DNA from 4 places in the Janthinobacterium sp. SUN100 genome. Region 4 is predicted to be linked to each of the others. Evidence: predicted binding sites of a transcription regulator. Region 4 holds the regulator's gene; each other region holds the start of a gene.

The links. The regulator sigma-54, encoded in region 4, starts transcription at its own class of promoters, with help from an activator protein. The targets are predictions, from matches to a motif close to TGGCANGNAANCTGCTTT.
Region 1: a site for sigma-54 is predicted at 4,113-4,130, ahead of glnA (type I glutamate--ammonia ligase). Genes of this name have one in related genera too.
Region 2: a site for sigma-54 is predicted at 3,593-3,610, ahead of urtA (urea ABC transporter substrate-binding protein). Genes of this name have one in related genera too.
Region 3: a site for sigma-54 is predicted at 2,130-2,147, ahead of O0881_RS23480 (beta-propeller fold lactonase family protein). Genes of this name have one in related genera too.

Annotation. Positions count from the first base shown of each region.
Region 1 covers NZ_JAPUBU010000005.1:116,001-120,968, reverse strand. The annotation lists gene ntrC (nitrogen regulation protein NR(I)) at 1-791, opposite strand, end outside; gene glnL (nitrogen regulation protein NR(II)) at 840-1,928, opposite strand; gene O0881_RS23545 (DUF4124 domain-containing protein) at 1,934-2,443, opposite strand; gene glnA (type I glutamate--ammonia ligase) at 2,600-4,015, opposite strand; gene O0881_RS23535 (rhodanese-like domain-containing protein) at 4,402-4,863, shown strand.
Region 2 covers NZ_JAPUBU010000001.1:1,561,197-1,566,164, forward strand. The annotation lists gene urtC (urea ABC transporter permease subunit UrtC) at 1-635, opposite strand, end outside; gene urtB (urea ABC transporter permease subunit UrtB) at 632-2,218, opposite strand; gene urtA (urea ABC transporter substrate-binding protein) at 2,287-3,540, opposite strand; gene O0881_RS06805 (DUF262 domain-containing protein) at 3,870-4,968, shown strand, end outside.
Region 3 covers NZ_JAPUBU010000005.1:102,590-107,557, forward strand. The annotation lists gene proX (glycine betaine/L-proline ABC transporter substrate-binding protein ProX) at 1-559, shown strand, start outside; gene O0881_RS23465 (GNAT family N-acetyltransferase) at 652-1,122, opposite strand; gene O0881_RS23470 (acyl-CoA-binding protein) at 1,166-1,420, opposite strand; gene O0881_RS23475 (FKBP-type peptidyl-prolyl cis-trans isomerase) at 1,620-1,976, opposite strand; gene O0881_RS23480 (beta-propeller fold lactonase family protein) at 2,174-3,145, shown strand; gene O0881_RS23485 (polysaccharide deacetylase family protein) at 3,216-4,022, shown strand; gene O0881_RS23490 (sterol desaturase family protein) at 4,019-4,968, shown strand, end outside.
Region 4 covers NZ_JAPUBU010000003.1:188,504-193,471, forward strand. The annotation lists gene hprK (HPr(Ser) kinase/phosphatase) at 1-153, shown strand, start outside; gene rapZ (RNase adapter RapZ) at 374-1,237, shown strand; gene O0881_RS17345 (enoyl-CoA hydratase/isomerase family protein) at 1,238-2,323, opposite strand; gene raiA (ribosome-associated translation inhibitor RaiA) at 2,452-2,814, opposite strand; gene O0881_RS17355 (RNA polymerase factor sigma-54) at 2,884-4,362, opposite strand; gene lptB (LPS export ABC transporter ATP-binding protein) at 4,367-4,968, opposite strand, start outside.

The DNA of each region.
Region 1 (4,968 bases), on a different contig from region 4:
TGGTGGCCGCCGACGCGGTAGAAATGCCCGTCGGACAACACGCGCAAGAGGCGCGTCTGCAGGTCGAACGGCATGTCGCCGATCTCGTCGAGGAACAGGGTGCCGTTCTCCGCTTGCTCGAAGCGGCCCCGGCGCGTCGTCTGGGCGCCCGTAAACGCCCCCCGTTCATGGCCGAACAGTTCCGATTCCAGCAAATCCTTGGGTATTGCCGCCGTGTTGAGGGCAATGAACGGCTGCGCCGCGCGCGGGCTGTGCTTGTGCAGCGCGCGCGCCACGAGTTCCTTGCCGGAACCGGATTCGCCCGTGATGAGCACCGTCACGTTCGATTGCGACAGGCGGCCGATGGCGCGGAAGACTTCCTGCATGGCCGGCGCCTGGCCGAGGATTTCCGGCGTTTCCGACGGCCCCGACTCGACGCTGGTTTCGCGCAGGCTTTCTTCCAGCGCGCGGCGGATCAGCTCGACTGCCTTGTCGATGTCGAAGGGCTTGGCCAGGTATTCGAAGGCGCCGCCCTGGAAGGCTGCGACGGCCGAATCGAGGTCGGAAAAGGCCGTGATGATGATGACAGGCAAGCCGGGAAAGCGCGACTTGACCGTCTGCAACAATTCCAGGCCGGAGGCGCCCGGCATGCGGATATCGGACACGAGCACTTGCGGCGTGTCAAATTCCAGTGCGGCGATGGCGTCGCGCGCATTGGCAAAACTCTTGGTGGCGAGATTTTCCCGCGCCAGGGCTTTTTCCAGCACCCAGCGGATTGATTCGTCGTCGTCAACTATCCAGATTGGCTTCATTAGTGTGTGCGTCCCGCAATGGATTTCATGGGTGGGATACCTCCTCGCTTATGGCAAGGGTAGAACGATCCTGAAATCGGTGTATCCAGGCCGGCTTTCGCACTCGATCACGCCCAGGTGCTGTTGCACGAAGGTTTGCGCCAAGGTCAGTCCCAGCCCGCTGCCGCCTTCCCTGCCCGACACCAGCGGGTAGAAAATCCGGTCGCGGATCTGGGGTGCGATGCCCGGTCCATTGTCAATGATATGCAAGTCTAATGCCAGGCCGTAACGGACCTTGGCCAGGGTCACCTGGCGCGCCACGCGCGTCTTGAAAATCAGCTCCGCATCGCCCGCCTCGATGCGCTCGGCCAGGGCCTGCGCCGCGTTATGCGCGATGTTGAGCACGGTCTGTATCAATTGCTCCTTGTCGCCGCGAAACTCGGGGATCGAAGCGTCGTAATCGCGCGCAATGGTCAGGCCGCTGGGGAATTCGGCCAGGATCAGGCTGCGGACCCTTTCGCACACTTCGTGGATATTCACGTCGCCCACGATATGCGGGCGGCGGTGCGGCGCCAGCAGGCGGTCGACCAGGGTTTGCAGGCGGTCCGCTTCCTTGATGATGACTTGCGTGTATTCGCGCAGTTCGCTCAGGTGCAGGGCCGGCAATTCCAGTTCCAGCAGCTGGGCCGCGCCGCGGATGCCGCCCAGCGGGTTCTTGATTTCATGCGCCAGGTTGCGGATCAGCTCCTTGTTGACCTGGCTCTGGTCGAGGATGCGCTCCTCGCGGTCGAGCTTTAACTGCTGCACGTTCTCGCGCAGCTCGATCAGCACGCCGTCGCGCGGCGCGTCGAGCGCGCTGACGATGCTGTGCACGCGCAGCGGCTCGCGCCCCAGGCGCTCCAGGCTCAGGTCCTGGCGCAAGTCGGAAAACTTGTGTTCAAGCGCCTGCGCGCAAATGCCGGCCAGCTCCTCGGGATTGAGGAACAGCGCCGTCAGCTTTTGCCGCGACAGGGCCTTCAAGGAGCTTTCCAGCAGGTTTTCCGCCGCCGCGTTGGCGTAGCTGATGCGGCCGTCGCCATCGAGCAGGATCACGGCCGAGGCCAGCAAATCAAGGCCGGCCAGGTGGGCGGGACGGCTGGAATGGTTGTCTAGTGTCATGTGCTTTACCGGATATTCGCGATCTCGCGTTTCAGGGCCTCGACGTTTTGCTGTGTCCGGCTAATGTTGTCCTTCAACTGCGCCACTCTTTCCTGGTATTTCGCGTAGTTGCGCTCATTGCCCTGGCGCTCGGGCTGGCCGCCGTTAAATTCCAGGCGCTGCGCCGCCAGTTTCTGCTCTTCGCTGCGCAACTCGTCCTGCAGGATCTGGCGCCGGTCCAGGTCGCGCGCGCGCTGCTCGGCGCCATCGACCTTGGGAAACGCGCCGGCGGCAGGCGCCGCCGTGGCCGCCGCCTGCAGGGCGGGCCGTACCGGCGCACCGGCCAGCGGCGCCGTCCTGCGTGGCGGCTCCGTCATGGCGCCCGGCAAATCGAGCAGCTGGCAATGTTTGCCAGCACTCCTGTCCGTGTACGTCTTGTGTCCCTGCGCATCGGCGCACACATACAGCTGCCCGTGCGCCTGTGCCGCCGCGCCCAGCAATCCTGCCATCAGCGCCATTCTGTAATGCTTGGTCAATCTTCACTCCTGTCGGCTCGTGCCGCATCGTTCCTGGGCCGACTATACAACACCGCACTGTCACCGCCTTGGCGCCTTGCATAAAAAAACGCGGGCAAGACCATCGCCTCACCCGCGTTTTTTATTCACTACCGGCACATTGCCGGCGTGGCGCCATTACAGCGAGTAGTACATGTCGAACTCGGCAGGATGCGTGGTCATGCGCATGCGCTGTACGTCCTGCATTTTCAGTTCCAGGTAAGCGTCGATCATGGAATCGCTGAACACGCCGCCACGGGTCAGGAACTCGCGGTCCTTGTCCAGGGCTTCCAGTGCTTCTTCCAGCGAAGCGCACACGGTCGGGATCAGTGCATCTTCTTCCGGCGGCAGATGGTACAGATCTTTCGAGGCGGCTTCGCCCGGATGGATCTTGTTGGCAACACCGTCCAGGCCGGCCATCAGCAGTGCGGCGAAGCACAGGTACGGGTTCGCCAGTGGATCCGGGAAGCGCGCTTCGACGCGGCGGCCTTTTGGATTGGCCACGTGCGGAATACGGATCGAGGCGGAACGGTTTTTCGCCGAGTACGCCAGTTTCACTGGAGCTTCGTAGCCTGGTACCAGACGCTTGTACGAGTTGGTGCCCGGATTCGTGATCGCGTTCAGTGCCTTGGCGTGCTTGATGATGCCGCCGATGTAGTACAGGGCGAAATCGGACAGGCCGGCATAGCCGTCGCCGGCGAACAGGTTTTTGCCATCTTTCCATACGGATTGATGCACGTGCATGCCCGAACCGTTGTCGCCAACGATAGGTTTCGGCATGAAGGTGGCGGTCTTACCATAGCTGTGCGCCACGTTCCACACCACGTATTTCAGGTTTTGCGTCCAGTCGGCGCGCTCGACCAGGGTCGAGAACTTGGTGCCGATTTCATTTTGACCGGCGCCGGCCACTTCGTGATGATGTACCTCAACCGGGATGCCCAGCGATTCCAAAATCAGGCACATTTCCGAACGCATGTCCTGGAAGCTGTCCACTGGTGGCACTGGGAAATAGCCGCCCTTGACGGTAGGACGGTGGCCGCTGTTGCCGCCTTCGATATCCTTGCCGGTCGACCACGAACCTTCGTCCGAACCGATCTTGACGAAGCAGCCCGACATGTCGATCTTCCAGCGCACGCTGTCGAAGATGAAGAATTCCGGCTCAGGGCCGAAGTAGGCGGTGTCGCCCATGCCCGACGATTTCAGGTAGGCTTCGGCGCGTTTCGCGATCGAGCGCGGGTCGCGGTCGTAGCCCTTGCCGTCCGACGGTTCGATCACGTCGCACTGCATGAACAGGGTCGTTTCTTCCATGAACGGATCGATATTGGCCGTGTTTGGATCCGGCAACAAGATCATGTCGGACGCTTCAATGCCTTTCCAGCCAGCGATCGAAGAACCGTCAAAGGCGTGGCCCGACTCGAATTTGTCCATGTCGAAGTGCGACACGGGAACCGTCACGTGCTGCTCTTTACCACGGGTATCGGCAAAGCGGAAATCAACGAATTTGACTTCGTTTTCTTCTACCATCTTCAAGACTTCTGCGGCTGTCATTGCCATGCGTATCTCCTAAATGAATGTGGGGTGAGCCGACCTTAGTGCGTCTGGGCTGATGAAGCGAAGCAAACATTGCGTGCCACCAAAACTCATAAGGATCATAGCAGATTCCATGCCAGCTCCAGGAGCCCCCCGGTGCCGGCAACAAAATTACTGCCATCCCAGTGAAAGTTTTCATGCCCGCGATTTTGACACGCGTTTGCGTCAAATCAAGAATGCACTAAGCAAGTGCAAAAAACGAATAACGCACCATTATCGTGCATTTTGTGCGAATTACCGAAAAATGCCTCCTTGTGGTGCATGCGCCGTGCACCATGGATTCCCGTTTGCGGGGCGCGGACGGCGCACTATAATCGTACACACACCTGCCCACTTTCATCGAGGACGCCATGACCACCGCCGCCGACATCCTGACCACCGCCCGCAGCCGGGCCAATGAAGGTACGCCGTATGCCGGCGCCGTCACGCCGCAGGAAGCGTATGACTTGCTGCAAGGCGATGCCGCCGTCAAGCTCATCGATGTGCGCACGACTGCCGAGCGCGACTGGGTCGGCCGCGTCGACATCGCCGATACCCAGCATGGTGCGGTGCAGTGGGCCACCTACCCGGGCGGCGTGCCGAATCCCGACTTCCTCGCGCAACTGGCGGCCCAGGCCGGCAAGGACGAGGTGCTGCTGTTCCTGTGCCGCTCCGGCGTGCGTTCGCGCCATGCCGCCAAGCTGGCGACCGAACACGGCTATATCAACTGCTTCGACATCCTCGAAGGCTTCGAGGGCGACAAGGACGCCGACGGCCACCGCAAGCAGATCGGCGGCTGGTGCAAGGCGGGCTTGCCGTGGCTGGGCGCCTGACGCTGGCCGCCGAATTATCTGAACAGTGTTTGATCTGGCGGGCCACCATGCGGCCCGCCATCGGCTACAACCATCCATGCGCGCCCGATTTTCTCAAGAGCGGCG
Region 2 (4,968 bases), on a different contig from region 4:
AACAGCACGGCCCGCGTGGCGGGCGCCGTGATGCTGTGGCCCAATATCGTCTTGAAATCCGTGAAACCGTTGTTGCCGCCAAAGCCGGTGTCATTGCGGAAGAACAAGAGCATGAAGGCATATGTCATCGCTTGCGTGATGATGGAAAAATACACGCCCTTGATGCGCGAGCGAAACGCGAAGTAACCGAACACAAAGGCCAGTACGCCCGGCACCAGCACGACGAGGGCCATGCAGTACCAGAAATGTTCCGTGAAGGCCCAGTACCAGGGGTAGGTTTTCCAGTCGAGAAAGACCATGAAGTCGGGCAAGCTGCTGTGATACTGGCCCTGGTCGCCGATGGCGCGCATCAGATACATGCCGTGCGCATACGCGCCCAGGGCAAAGAACACGCCGTGGCCCAGGGACAATATGCCCGTGTAGCCCCAGACGAGGTCCAGCGCCAGCGCGGCCAGCGCGTAGCACATGAACTTGCCCACCAGCGCCACCGTGTAAGCGGACACGTGCAAGGCATGCCCTTCGGCAAACGCCAGGTTAAAAATCGGCAACAACGCCGCCAGTAATGTACAGACGGCAATCGCCAGCCACACGGGCCGCGTGAACAGGCCAGGCTTGATTTGATGGGAGGTAATCATTCGACGCTGCGTCCCTTCATGGCAAACAGGCCCTGCGGCCGGCGCTGGATGAAAATGATGATGAATATCAAAATGGCGATCTTCGCCAGCACGGCGCCCGCCACCGGTTCGAGGAATTTGTTGACTTCGCCCAGGCCCAGCGCGGCGATCACGGTGCCGGCCAGCTGGCCCACGCCGCCGAGCACCACCACCATGAAGGAATCGACGATGTAGCTTTGGCCCAGGTCCGGCCCCACATTGCCCAGCTGCGACAGGGCCACGCCGCCGAGCCCGGCGATGCCGGAGCCGAGGCCAAAGGTCAGCATGTCGACCTTGCCCGTGGCCACGCCCACGCAATCGGCCATGCGGCGGTTTTGCGTGACGGCCCGCACGAACAGTCCCAGCCGCGTCTTGTTCAAGATCAACCACACGGCCACCACGACGACGATGGCAAAGGCGATGATGGCCAGGCGGTTGTACGGCAGCACGAGGCCGCCCAGCACGGTGACGCCGCCCGACATCCAGGCCGGATTGGCCACTTCCACGTTTTGCGCGCCAAAGATCGTGCGCACCGCCTGCATGAGGATCAGGCTGATGCCCCAGGTGGCCAGCAAGGTTTCCAGCGGCCGGCCATATAGCCAGCGGATCACCGTGCGTTCCAGCACTACACCCACCAGGCCGGAGACGAAAAATGCGGCCGGCAAGGCGGTCAGCAAATACCAGTCTTGCACGCCCGGCAAGTAGTTGCGGAAAAACAGCTGGCACAGATACGTCGTGTAAGCGCCTATCATCAGCAGCTCGCCATGCGCCATGTTGATGATGCCCATCAAGCCGAACGTGATGGCCAGGCCCAGGGCCGCCAGCAGCAGCACGCTGCCCAGCGAAATGCCGTAAAACACATTGCCGGCGAACTCCATGCGCGCCACCCGTCCCTTGATCTGGCGCATGGTCTCGATGGCAGCCAGTTGCACGGCCTCGTCCGGCTCGCCACCTTTCTCCAGCATGGCTTGCAGCACGGGCAGCAGGCGCGCATCGCTGCTGCCGGCCAGCGCCTGCACGGCGGCCTTGCGCGTGGCGACGTCGGGCGCATGCAGGTTGGCGCTGGCGATCAGCACCTGCAATATCTGTGTAATTTCCGCATCGCTTTCCCGCGCCAAGGCGGTGCGGATCAGGGGCAGCTGCGCGGGATCGACGGCCTTTTGCAACGCTTGCGCGGCCGCCAGCCGTTCGGCCCGTTCCGGCGCCAGCAGTTTCAGCCCCGACAAGGCGCCTGCCACGGCCGACCGCAAGCGGTTGTTGACCATCACGCCATCGATGCCGTCCGGCAGCGGCACGTTCTTGCCGAGCGCCGGGTCAAGCGCCTGCTCGCCGTCGACGATATACACCTTGCCGTCGGGCGTGGCGTATAACGCGTCGTCCTGCAAGGCTTGCAGCACACGGGCGGCCTCGGGCGTGGCAAGGGCGGCGATCTGCGCGACGGCGGCGACCCTGGCGTCAGGATCGTCGCCGGCCAGCGGCTTGAGCAGGTCGGGAGGGATGGCGGCCTGCGCCATGGACGACAGGCACAGGCAGGCGAAGACCAGCAGCGATGTGAATAGCCTCATTGATATCCCGGGAAAGCGTTGATAGTCGGCGCCACCGGACGCATGGCCCGATGGCGCCGGCGTGGCTTTTACAGCTTTTGCTTGCCCTCATTGCCCTTGATAAACGGGCTCCACGGCTGGGCGCGTATCGGCTCCTTAGTTTTCCACACGACATTGAATTGCCCATCGGCCTTGATTTCGCCGATCATCACGGGCTTGTGCAAGTGGTGATTCGTGGCATCCATGGTCAGGGTGAAGCCCGACGGCGCCTTGACGCTCTGGCCGGCCATGGCGGCGATCACCTTGTCCGTATCCGTCGATTTCGCCTTTTCCACGGCTTGCGCCCACATGTGGATGCCGACATAGGTCGCTTCCATCGGGTCGTTCGTCACGACCGACCCCGCGTTCGGCAGCTTTTGCGCCACCGCATACGCCTTCCACTGCTTGATGAAGGCCGTGTTGACGGGATTCTTGACGGATTCAAAATAATTCCATGCCGCCAGGTGACCGAGCAGCGGCTTGGTATCGATGCCGCGCAACTCTTCCTCGCCCACGGAAAACGCGACTACGGGCACGTCCGTGGCTTTCAAGCCCGCATTGCCCAGTTCCTTGTAGAACGGCACGTTGGAATCGCCATTGATGGTGGAAATGACGGCCGTCTTGCCACCCGTGGAAAACTTCTTGATGTTGGCGACGATGGTTTGATAGTCGGCGTGGCCGAACGGCGTGTAGACCTCGCTGATATCGCTATCCTTGACACCTTTGCTTTTCAGAAAGGCGCGCAAGATCTTGTTGGTGGTGCGCGGATACACGTAATCCGTGCCCAGCAGCACGAAGCGTTTCGCGCCGCCGCCATCCTTGCTCATCAGGTATTCCACGGCGGGAATCGCCTGCTGGTTCGGCGCGGCCCCCGTATAGAACACATTCTTTTCCAGCTCCTCACCCTCGTATTGCACCGGGTAAAACAGCAGGCTGTTGAGTTCCTTGAACACCGGCAAGACGGATTTGCGCGACACGGACGTCCAGCAGCCGAACACGACGGCAACCTTGTCCTGCGCCACCAGCTGGCGCGCTTTTTCCGCAAATAAAGGCCAGTTCGACGCCGGATCGACGACGACGGCTTCCAGCTTCTTGCCCAGCACGCCGCCCTTGGCATTGATCTCGGCAATCGTCATCAGCGCCACATCCTTGAGCGACGTTTCGGAGATGGCCATGGTGCCCGACAGGGAGTGCAAAATGCCCACCTTGATCGTGTCTGCGGCCAGGGCTGCCTGCATGTAAGTGGACGTGGCCAGGGCCAGTGCGCCGGCGGCGGCCGCTTTCAGGATGATGCGTCGTGACATGGGGACTCCTGTGATGGGTTCGTGGGGGTCGAGCTGGGCCTGCGATGTTGTTAAAGCAGAATGCATGCCAGCGCTGTGCACCGGCATGCCAGCTTGCAACGCCACGATTTGGTGCAACGGTGGCTTTGTTGCACGAAAAAAAACCGGCTGCACAATGGTTGTGCGAACGGTGGACCTGCGTTGTATATTGACGAGAATAAAAGACGAAGAGTTAGGTACTTGCAAGGATAGTTCCCGCCTGGAAATTATCATATAATGTATTCTTTAATGAAACTTCAGGACGCAATCCTCGTGTAGTTGACGATGAGATAGCGTTCCGGAATACACGCATGCAACCAGTCATCGATAAAGCCGTTCTGTCTGTCCAAAGTCTGCTGAGTCTTGAACAACTCGAAATTCCCAGCTACCAGCGTCCCTACAAATGGAAACTGAAAAACATCAGCGAACTGTTTGCGGATATAGACAGTCATCGCGACAAATCCGCTTACCGCCTGGGATCTGTCGTCTTCCACCTGCGCGTGGCTGACGAACAGCATTGGCTCGATATTGTGGATGGTCAACAGCGCACGCTAACGCTCCTGCTAGCGATCAAGGCCATTATCGAGCGCAGAATTAATACATTAACAAGACAAGACCTGAGACAGACCCTTGGCAATCTCGAGTACAAGGTCAATGCTTTCATGAAGCGCCAGCACTTTTCCAGCCTGATCTCCCAGCACAATCTGCGGCGCAATTTTCAGGAACTACTGCGTCTGGTTGATCGGCCCGAATTCACCGAGGAACATATCGACTTTCTCCTCAAGCGATGCGAAGTCGTCACTTTCGTACTTACCGATGTATCGGAAGCCTTTCAATTTTTCGACTCACAGAATGCACGAGGGCGCGACTTGGCCCCCCATGATTTGCTCAAGGCATATCATTTACGCGAGTTTGCGGAACATGAAGTGTCTCTCAAGGCAGATACCGTCGCTCACTGGGAAAACCTGCAAAGCGACAGCCTTGCCACTTTATTTGCCACTTACCTGTTCCGGATACGCCAATGGGCAGAGGGTAAATCGGCTCGCTATTTCGGTAAGGAAGAAGTTGATCTTTTCAAAGGTGTCAGCCTGCATCGGAAAGGGCTTCCCCCCTACGCGAAATCGCTGCAAATTGCGCACCATTTTGTTGATGAATATAACCGTCAGTACCAGCGTCAGATTGACGGCCAGAAAGCGGAATTTCCCTTTCAGCTGGATCAGATGATCGTCAACGGGCGACGTTTCTTTGAAATGGCAGAGCATTACCAGCGCATGGTATCGGCCATCATCAAGGATGAGCATGCCGCCGACGAGACGCATATTCTAGGCGAAAGGTTGAGTGAGCAGGCAAGCCGTATCCTCAAGACACTCAACACCTATCAACGACGCTACCGCACCGGAGATCAGTATG
Region 3 (4,968 bases), on a different contig from region 4:
CGACCATGATGGCGATGGCAAGGCCGACTTGACCGGTTGCAACCCAGGCTGGGGTTGCGAAGCGCTGATCGAGAACCACATGGATGCGTATAAATTGCGCAAGACGGTGACGCACGTGCAGGGCAGCTATGCGGCCCTGATCGCCGACACCCTGGGCCGCTACAAGCGTGGCGAACCGATCCTGTATTACACGTGGACGCCGTACTGGGTCAGCGGCGTGCTGGTGCCGGGCAAGGACGTAGTCTGGCTGAAAGTGCCGTTCTCGGCCAATCCGGACAAGGTGAATACCCGTCTCGACGATGGCAGCGACTACGGCTTTGCCGTCAACACGGCGCGCATCGTGTCGAACAAGGCCTGGGCGGAGAAGAATCCGGCCGCGGCCAAGCTGTTCGAAGTGATGCAATTGCCCGTGGCGGACATCAATGCGCAGAACGAGCGCATGCGCCGCGGCGAAAACACGCAAGCGGATATCGCGCGCCACACGGCTGGCTGGATCAAGTTCCACCAGCAGACGTTTGACGGCTGGATCGCGCAAGCGCTGGCGGCGGCGAAAAAGTAAGTTTGCGGCTGAGACAGGCGTAAAAAAAGTGGCTACCGATTTGGTAGCCACTTTTGCGTTAACGGCCTGTTTTGGTGGTTTTTGGTGAGTTTTTAGGCCATTTCAGCCAGTTTCAGGTGCAAAATGGGGAAAGGCTTGCCAAACGGGTCGCATTCCGAGCGGTTTTCCACGATAAAGCCCAGGTGGCGGTAAAAACCGTGCGCTTGCGCGTTGTGCTCGTTGACATCGACGGCCGTGGCGCCCAGGGCCGCGATGGCGTGACGGACCAGGGTGCGGCCGGCGCCGCTGCCCCGGTGATCCGGATGGACGAACAGCATCTCGATCTTGGCGTGCTCGACGCACAGGAAGGCATGGGCGACGCCGTCATCCGCGCGCAGCACGTGCAGCAGGCGTTCCGCCGTCACCCTGGCCAGCTCCTCGCGCACTAAGGGCATCAGGAAGGCGATATCGCTGTCGGCGAGGAAGTCGTGGGTGGCGCGGACGGACAGGTGCCAGACGTCGAACAGACGGGGCAGGTCGGCGGCGTGCGCCAGGGAAACTGGGGAAAGCGGGGATGGGGTCATGCAGAAATTATACTGCCCCGGCAGGCGCCGGGGCAGGGATACATCAGTCCTTCAAGTCTTCGATCAGGTCGATGTATTGCTGTTGCGCCTCTTCCTTCGAGGTGCCGGCCAGGGCCGCCCAGGCGTCGAACTTGGCGCGGTTGACGAAGTCGGTCATGCCAGGACGCTCGCCCGTGGCGTCGCCGCTCGACGCTTGCTTGAACAAGGCGTAGATTTTCAACAAGGTCATATTGTCCGGACGCTCGGACAGGGTCTTGGAATCGAGCTGCGCTTGTTCGAATTGCTCTTGTAAACTCATGATGGCTCCTGTGTGCTGATGGAATCGCTGGAAAAGTGCGGCAGGCCCGGCGGAGTGGCCACCGTGCGTGCTGCAGTGCCTGACATCATAGTGAAAAAAGCGCGCCGTGCATTAGAGGACACACTCAAAACAAAAACGCCGCCGCTGAGTGAACAGGGGCGGCGTCGGTACAGTCGCTTGAGCGCTGCGGAGTCGGTGCTTATACGCCCAGCAGTTCGACGTCGAAAATCAGGGTGGCGTTCGGAGGAATCACGCCGCCGGCGCCGCGTGCGCCATAGCCCAGTGCTGCCGGGATGATCAGCTGGCGCTTGCCGCCCACTTTCATGCCTTGCACGCCTTCGTCCCAGCCTTGAATGACGCGGCCGGCGCCCAGCGGGAATTCGAATGGATCGTTGCGGTCCTTGCTCGAGTCAAATTTCGCGCCGGCGCTGCCGTCGTCGTTTTGCAGCCAGCCCGTGTAATGCACGACAACATTGTTGCCGGCTTGCGCTTCAGCGCCTTCGCCAACGGTGGTGTCGATGTATTGCAGACCGGAAGCGGTAGTGGTGGTGGTCATGATTATCCTTGTGTAGGCGATGAAAGCTTCAGATTGTAGAGCAATGAGTTGCAAAGCGCCATTCCAGGCCTGGCACGGGGAAAAAACGGAAATTACGGCGATGTGTGGCTGCCGGCAGCATTTAAGGGGGGATTTCACACAATAAATACAGTGTTCCACGTAAAATGCATGTTTTGTATTTAACAGTGATTTTTGCCATGTTCCGCAGTCTACGCCGCCTTGTTTTTTCCTCGCTGTGCCTGGTTTCCGCAATATCGACGGCGCAAGCCGAAGTGGTGGTGGTGCTCAATTCCCGTGATGCTACGGTGCAACTGCTGGACCAGAAAACCTATGCTCCCCTGTCCACCTTTGCCGTCGGCAAGGAACCGCACCATCTGATGGAAACGCCGGACGGCAAGTCGCTGATCGTCGCCAGTTCCGTCGGCAACGAGCTGATTTTCCTCGACCCCGTGTCGGGCCAGATCCAGCGCCGCATCAGCAACATCCTCGACCCGTACCAGATCGGCTTTTCGCCGGACCAGAAATGGTTCATCTCGAACTCCTTGCGCCTGGACCGTATCGACCTGTACCGCTATGACGGCAAGAACCTGACCCTGGCCAAGCGCATTCCGCTGCCAAAGTTGCCCAGCCATATGGCGTTCACGGCCGACAGCACCATGGCTTTCATTACGCAGCAGGGCAGCAACCAGGTCAGCGCCATCGACCTGGCCACGCAAACGGTGAAATGGACCATGCCCGTCGGCCCGGCGCCAGCCGGCATCACGATGACGCCCGATGGCAAGCATTTGCTGGTGGGCATCATGGGCAGCGATTACGTGGAAGTGATCGACTGGCGCACGCAAAAGACCGTCAAGCGCATCAAGGCGGGCGCCGGCACGCACAATTTCCGCGCGCTGGGCGACAACCGCATGACGTTCGTCTCGAACCGCGTGTCGAACACCATCAACATCATCGACCAGCAAACCCTGGAAAACGTGGGCACCATCAATGTGCCGGGCGGCCCCGATTGCATGGAAATCACGCCGGACGGCAAGACCATGTGGGTAACGTTGCGCTGGATCAAGAAAGTGGCCGTGATCGACTTGACCACGCGCAAGGTGATCAAGACCATCCCGGTGGGCCGCTCGCCCCATGGCGTGTACTTCGCCACCCACTCGCCGCGCATGTGATGAGCCGGTGATGATGAAACGCTTCATTTTCGCGGGCCACGGGCCCGCCATGCTGCTGTGCGCCAACGCCATGCTGTCGCCCGCGCATGCCGCCGCACCTGCTGCCGTACCTGCCGCCGTATCTGCTGCCCCAGCCGCATCCCCAGTTGCATCGCCAGCGCCGGCCGCCTGCAAGGGCACCATCTACATGACCTTCGACACGGGTAGCCAGTCGCAAGCGCAGCTGATCGCCGACGTGCTGAACAAGCGCCATGTGAAGGCAACCTTCTTCCTGGCCAATGAAAAGACCACGCGGGGCGACTATTCGCTCGATGACTCGTGGGCGCCGTACTGGAAAGCCCGCGTGGCCGAAGGCCATGCGTTCGGCACGCATACGTTTGACCACGTGTACTGGAAGAAGGATCTGGCCAACGGCTTGATCCAGGTCAAGCCCCAGTTCGGCAAGGATGGCGGCAAGCTGGCGTCGTTCACGGATCAGCAGTTCTGCGAGGAATTGCGCCGCGTCGATACGCGCTTCCAGGAGCTGACCGGGCGCAAGCTCGACCCGTTCTGGCGCGCGCCGGGCGGCTACACGTCGGCGCGCACCCTGGCGGCCGGCAGCGCCTGCGGCTATCAGCACGCGGGCTGGGCGCCGGCCGGCTATTCGGGCGATGAATTGCCCAGTGATAAGTATCCGAACGCCACGCTGCTGAAAAAAGCCCTGGCGAACTTGCGCAGCGGCGACATTTTCATTGCACACATGGGCATCTGGTCGCGCAAGGAGCCGTGGGCACCGGCCAACCTGGACGCCTTGATTTCCGGCCTGCAAGACAAGGGTTTCTGCTTTGCCACCCTGCGCGAGCATCCTGCCTATGCGCGGAAGAAGGGCCAGCCATGATCGCCGCCGACATCGTCAGCTTCGTCACGCCCGTCATCGATGCCGTGGTCGACGCCTTTGGCGCGGCGCAAGGATGGCTGTTCCAGACGGTGGTGAACCCGCTTGTGTATCACCTGGGCTTTGGCGAATTCACGGAAGAAGCGTTCGAGGGCACGGAGTGGCTGCTGATCGGCCTGTGCGAACTGGTGCTGCTGTTTCTCGTGCTGCGTCCGCTCGAAGCCTTGATTCCCGCGCAAAAGATGACGGACCCGCGCGCCCGCTGGAACGATTTTCTCTATACCGTGCTGCACCGCGTCGGCCTGTTTTCCGTCGTGGTCTTCTTCACGCTCGATCCGCTGATGGATGCATTGGCGGGCGCCTTGCGCTTCGACAATATTCATCCATTGAACCTGGAATCGCTGTTGCCCGGCATCAGCCCCTTGCTCAGTTTTATCATCTATTTTGTGATACTGGACTTCGTCGACTATTGCTACCACCGGGCCTCGCACCATTTCGGCTGGTGGTGGGGCTTGCACAGCCTGCATCACAGCCAGCAAAACATGAATTTGTGGAGCGATGACCGCAACCACTTGCTCGATGACTTCCTGCGCGACGTGGTGATGGCGCTGGTGGCGCTCGGCATTGGCGTGCCGCCTGGCCAGTATGTGCTGCTGGTGTCGATTTCGCGCATTTTGCAAAGCTTGCAGCATGCGAATGTGAGGATACACTTCGGTCGCATCGGCGAGCGGCTCTTGATCTCGCCCCGTTTCCACCGCACGCATCACGCGATCGGCGTGGGGCACGAGTCGAAAGGCAAGGGCAGCATGGGTGGTTGCAACTTCGGCGTGGTCTTGCCGATTTGGGATATGCTGCTGGGCACCGCGAATTTCTCGGCGGGCTATGCGCGCACGGGCGTGCGCGACCAGCTGGCCCGCATCGACAGCAACGGTGTCGGCCGGCCGGGGCG
Region 4 (4,968 bases):
CCCGTGCGCAAGGTCGTCATCCCCGTCGCCGCCGGCCGCAACATCGCCGTACTGCTGGAAGCGGCCGTGCGCAATACGATTTTGCAACTGCGCGGCATCGATACCTTGCAGGAGTTCATGGAACGGCAACGTTTGGCAATGAGCGGCGACTAGCGTTGCCAAGGAGTTCGCCCTTGCAAGGGCGAACCGTTGTGCAGGCACGCAGCAGTGCTGCGTGAATTCCCTGCTACACCAGAGATTGGCAATTAGCGGGGATTAATCTGCAAGAAGCACGCCCTCTTTTGTTTAACCAATACTACAGTCGAAATTGCAATAATTTGTAAAGATAGTTGCCTTGGGAGCGGAGCGCCGGCCTTTATTGTATGATCGGGTTATGCATATCGTCCTTATCACCGGAATATCCGGCTCCGGTAAATCCGTCGCGCTCAATGTGCTGGAAGATACCGGTTACTATTGTGTCGACAACCTGCCACCGGCCTTGCTGCCCAGCCTGGTGCAGACCCTGCTCGACGAAGGTACACCGCAACTGGCCGTCGCCGTCGATGCGCGCAGCGCCGAGTCGCTGACCAGCCTGCCGCACAATGTGGCCCTGCTGCGCGACCAGGGGCACGACGTCAAGGTCATGTTCCTGACAGCCACCACGCATTCGCTGGTGGCGCGCTTCTCGGAAACGCGGCGCAGCCATCCGCTGTCGCACGAATTGCGTCCGAACCAGAATCCGGCCAGCCGCCGCACCCTGATCGAGTGCATTTCGGAAGAGCGCGAACGCCTCTCGACCATCGAACAGCTGGGCCATGTGATCGACACGTCGGAACTGAGCGCCAACAAGCTGCGTGCCTGGATCAAGGATATCGTCGCCTCCGAACGCGCGCCGCTGACCCTGTTCTTCGAATCGTTCGCCTTCAAGCTGGGCGTGCCGCTGGACGCCGATTTCGTCTTCGACGTGCGGGCCTTGCCGAATCCCTATTACGACCTGGCCTTGCGCCCCCTCGACGGCCGCGACGCGCCCGTGATCGCCTTCCTCGACGCGCAGCCCAGCGCGCTGGAACTGCTGGCCGACATCCGCGCCTTCATCGAGAAATGGTTGCCGTCATTCAAGTCCGACAACCGCAGCTACCTGACGGTAGCCCTCGGCTGCACGGGCGGCCAGCACCGCTCCGTGTACATGGCGGAGCGGCTGGCGCAATATTTCGGACCCAACGAGCGCGTGGTTCTACGCCACCGCGAGCGCAGCTAGTTAATCGAGGTGGCGCAGCGGATGCGCCGCAGCCGGCCAGACGGGCGCAAAGAAGCGCGCCACCATGGCCGCGTCGACTTCGTCCAGGCTGGCGGGATTCCAGCGGGGCGCATTATCCTTGTCGACCACCAGCGCGCGCACGCCCTCGAGCACTTCGCCATGTTCGAAATTGTGGCGCACGACTGTGCGCTCCAGGCGCAGGCAATCGGCCACGCCCAGGTGGGTGCCCCGCTGCAGCAATTCCAGGGTCACCGACATCATCAAGGGCGAACGCAGGCGCATGGCCGCCAGCGCCTTGGTGGCGAACGCACTGTCGTCCTGCGCCAGCGAGGCCATGATGGCCGCCACGGAGCCGGCGCTGAAATGGCGGTCCAGCGCCGCGCGCGCCGTGGCCAGGGGGGATACCCCCGCCTCGGCCTGGAATGGCGCCGCCAGCGCCTTGATGGCCACAGGCAAGGCCTCGCCCGGCGTCGATTCAAACAGGTCCAGCAGCGCCCCCATCTGCGCTTCGGGCAGGTAGACATCGGCCAGGCCCGTGTACAGGGCGTCGGCCGCGTTGATCGTCAAGCCCGTCAAGCCCAGGTACAGGCCCAGCTGGCCGGCCAGGCGGGACAGGAAATAACTGCCGCCCACGTCCGGAAACAGGCCGATATTGACTTCCGGCATGGCCATGCGCGTGCGGCCCGTCACGATGCGCAAGCGGTTGCCGGGCCCGGCTTGCGCCACGCCCATGCCGCCGCCCATCACCACGCCATCCATCACGGCGATATACGGTTTCGGGTAGAAATGAATTAAATGATTTAAAGCATATTCTTCTGTGAAGAAATCTTCCAGCAGGGCGCTGCCGCCTTGCGGCGTGGCCAGGCCCGCATCGTAAAAGAAACGGATGTCGCCGCCGGCGCACAGGGCCTTGTCGCTGCTGGAGCGGATCACGACGGCGTCCACCTGCGGATCGTCGCGCCAGGCCAGCAGGGCCGCGCTCAGGGCGCGCACCATCTCCAGCGACAGGGAATTCAAGGCTTTCGGACGGTCGAGCACGATGTGCCCGGTGCGGTTGCGGATGGAAGTCTGGACGAAGTCGCTCATGGCAGGCAGGAAAGAAGTGAAAGTGCGAATATTCTAATGCCTGCGCGGGGAACATTGCGTTCCGCTGGGCGCAAAAAAGGGCGCAATGTGCGCCCTTAATTGATCACAACTGCTGGAAGCGGGTGGCCTTAGACGGCGACGACGGCTTCTTCCTCGGAGTTGTCTGGCAGATGCTTGATCGCCTCTTTACCGTGCCCTTGCACTTTGGTTTTGTATTTCATCACTTGCCTATCGAGCTTGTCGATCAGCGTATCGATCGCGGCGTACAGGTCGTGCGCCAAGCTTTCCACATAGACAGTCTTGCCGCTCAAACGCAGGTTGACTTCAGCCTTTTGACGTTTTTCTTTCTCTTTGAGGTTATCCACGGTCAGAATCACGGCGATATCGATGACTTGATCGAAATGACGTTTCACGCGCTCCAGCTTCGTTTGTACGTATTCACGGATGGCTGGTGTCACTTCGAGATGATGTCCGCTGATGGTGAGATTCATACACACTCCTAAAGATGATCGGGTTCGTGCGGTCCATCCTATCCGGCCCGCAGAGGAACCGAAAAAAACTTACAAACACTTACGCAGGCTCACTGGCGGAATTTTTAATGCTTCCCGGTATTTGGCAACAGTACGTCGCGCAATCACCATGCCTTGTTCCCCCAGCATGTCCGCAATCTTACTGTCGGATAAAGGATTTTTAGGGTCTTCTGCTCCTGTCAGTTGCACGATCAATGCCCGTATCGCCGTCGATGACGCTTCGCCCCCCGCTTCGGTGGCGACGTGGCTACCAAAGAAATATTTCAACTCGAACATGCCGTGCGGGGTCAGCATGTACTTTTGAGTTGTTACCCGCGAGATAGTACTCTCGTGTAAACCCAGTGTATCAGCTATTTCACGGAGCACAAGGGGGCGCATGGCAACGGCCCCATGCGAGAAAAAGTTCTTTTGTCTTTCTACTATCGCCTGTGCCACGCGCAGGATCGTGTCGAAGCGCTGGCGCATGTTCTTGATCAGCCACTTGGCCTCCTGCAACTGTGCGCCCATGGCGCCCTCCCCCTTGCCTTGCTTGAGCAAGTTGGCGTACATGGCGTTGACGCGCAGGCGCGGCATGACGTCGTTGTTCAGGGTCACTTGCCAGCCATTGCGCGCGCGCTTGACGACGACGTCGGGCACCACGTAATCGGACACGTCCGAGGCGAACACGGCGCCCGGATGCGGATTGCACTGGCGAATCACCGTCTGCGCTTCGCGCAAGTCTTCATCGTCGCAATCGAGGGCTTTTTTCAGCTTGTTGAAATCGCGCTGGGCAAACCAGGCCAGGTGCTTTTCCACGATGACGAGGGCCATGCGCCGCGTCACCATGGCGATGTGTGGCAAGCGCTTGATTTGCAGGGCCAGGCATTCGGACGCGTTGCGCGCGCCCACGCCCGGCGGATCGAAACTTTGCAGCAGCGACAAGGCCGTGCGCATCTCGTCGGCGTCGATTTCCAGCTCTTCCGGCAGGCGCGCCAGGATGTCGTCGAGCGACTCTTCCAGGTAGCCATTGTCGTCGAGCGCGTCGATGATCAGCTCGACCAGTGCGCGGTCGCGCAATTCGAGCACCGTCACGCGCATCTGCTCCATCAGGTGTTCGCGCAGGGTGCAGTGATGGGCCTCCAATTGCGGACGCGAATCGTCGTCGTCGGGCGCCTTGCCCCGGCTCGCCTCACTCCAGTCGCTGTCGCCGCCATCCGCGGCGGCCGGGCTGTCGCCCCCCTCGCCGTCAAACGCTTCCGCTTCGGCCGGCGCTGCGGGCGCCTCCTGGCCTGGCGGCTGGGGCGGCGCTTCGGCCGGTGCGGCCGTGGAGCTCAAGGCCCCGTCGGACAGCAGGCGCAGCGAACGGTCGAGCGGATCATCGAGGCGTTCGAGCAAGGGATTGTCCGTCAGCAATTGCTCGAGTTCCTGGTGCAATTCCAGGGTAGACAATTGCAACAGGCGTATCGATTGCTGCAACTGCGGCGTCAGTGCCAGGTGCTGCGAAGTGCGCAGCTGCAATGATTGTTTCATTGGCTTACATGCGGAAGTGTTCGCCCAGATAGACCCGGCGTACCGACTCGTTCGCAATGATGTCGTCGGGGCGTCCCGACGCCAGCACCGAGCCCTGGTTGATGATGTAGGCGCGGTCGCAAATACCCAGCGTCTCACGCACATTATGATCGGTAATCAGCACGCCGATATTGCGCTCCTTCAAGAAACGCACAATGCGCTGGATCTCGATCACGGCGATCGGATCGACGCCGGCGAACGGCTCGTCGAGCAGCACGAAACGGGGATCGGTGGCCAGCGCGCGGGCGATTTCCACGCGGCGGCGTTCGCCACCGGACAGGGACAGCGCCTGGTTCTCGCGCAGCTTTTCAATCTGCAAGTCGGCCAGCAATTTATCCAGCCGCTCCTCGATCTCGGCCTTCGTCAGCGGACGGCCTTCGACGGTCTGGATTTCCAGCACGGCGCGGATATTGTCTTCCACCGTCAGCTTGCGGAAGACGGACGCTTCCTGCGGCAGGTAGGACAGGCCCATCTGCGCGCGGCGGTGGATCGGCAGGCTGGAGATATCCACGCCGCTGATATCGATGCTGCCGCCATCGGACGGCACCAGGCCGACGATCATGTAGA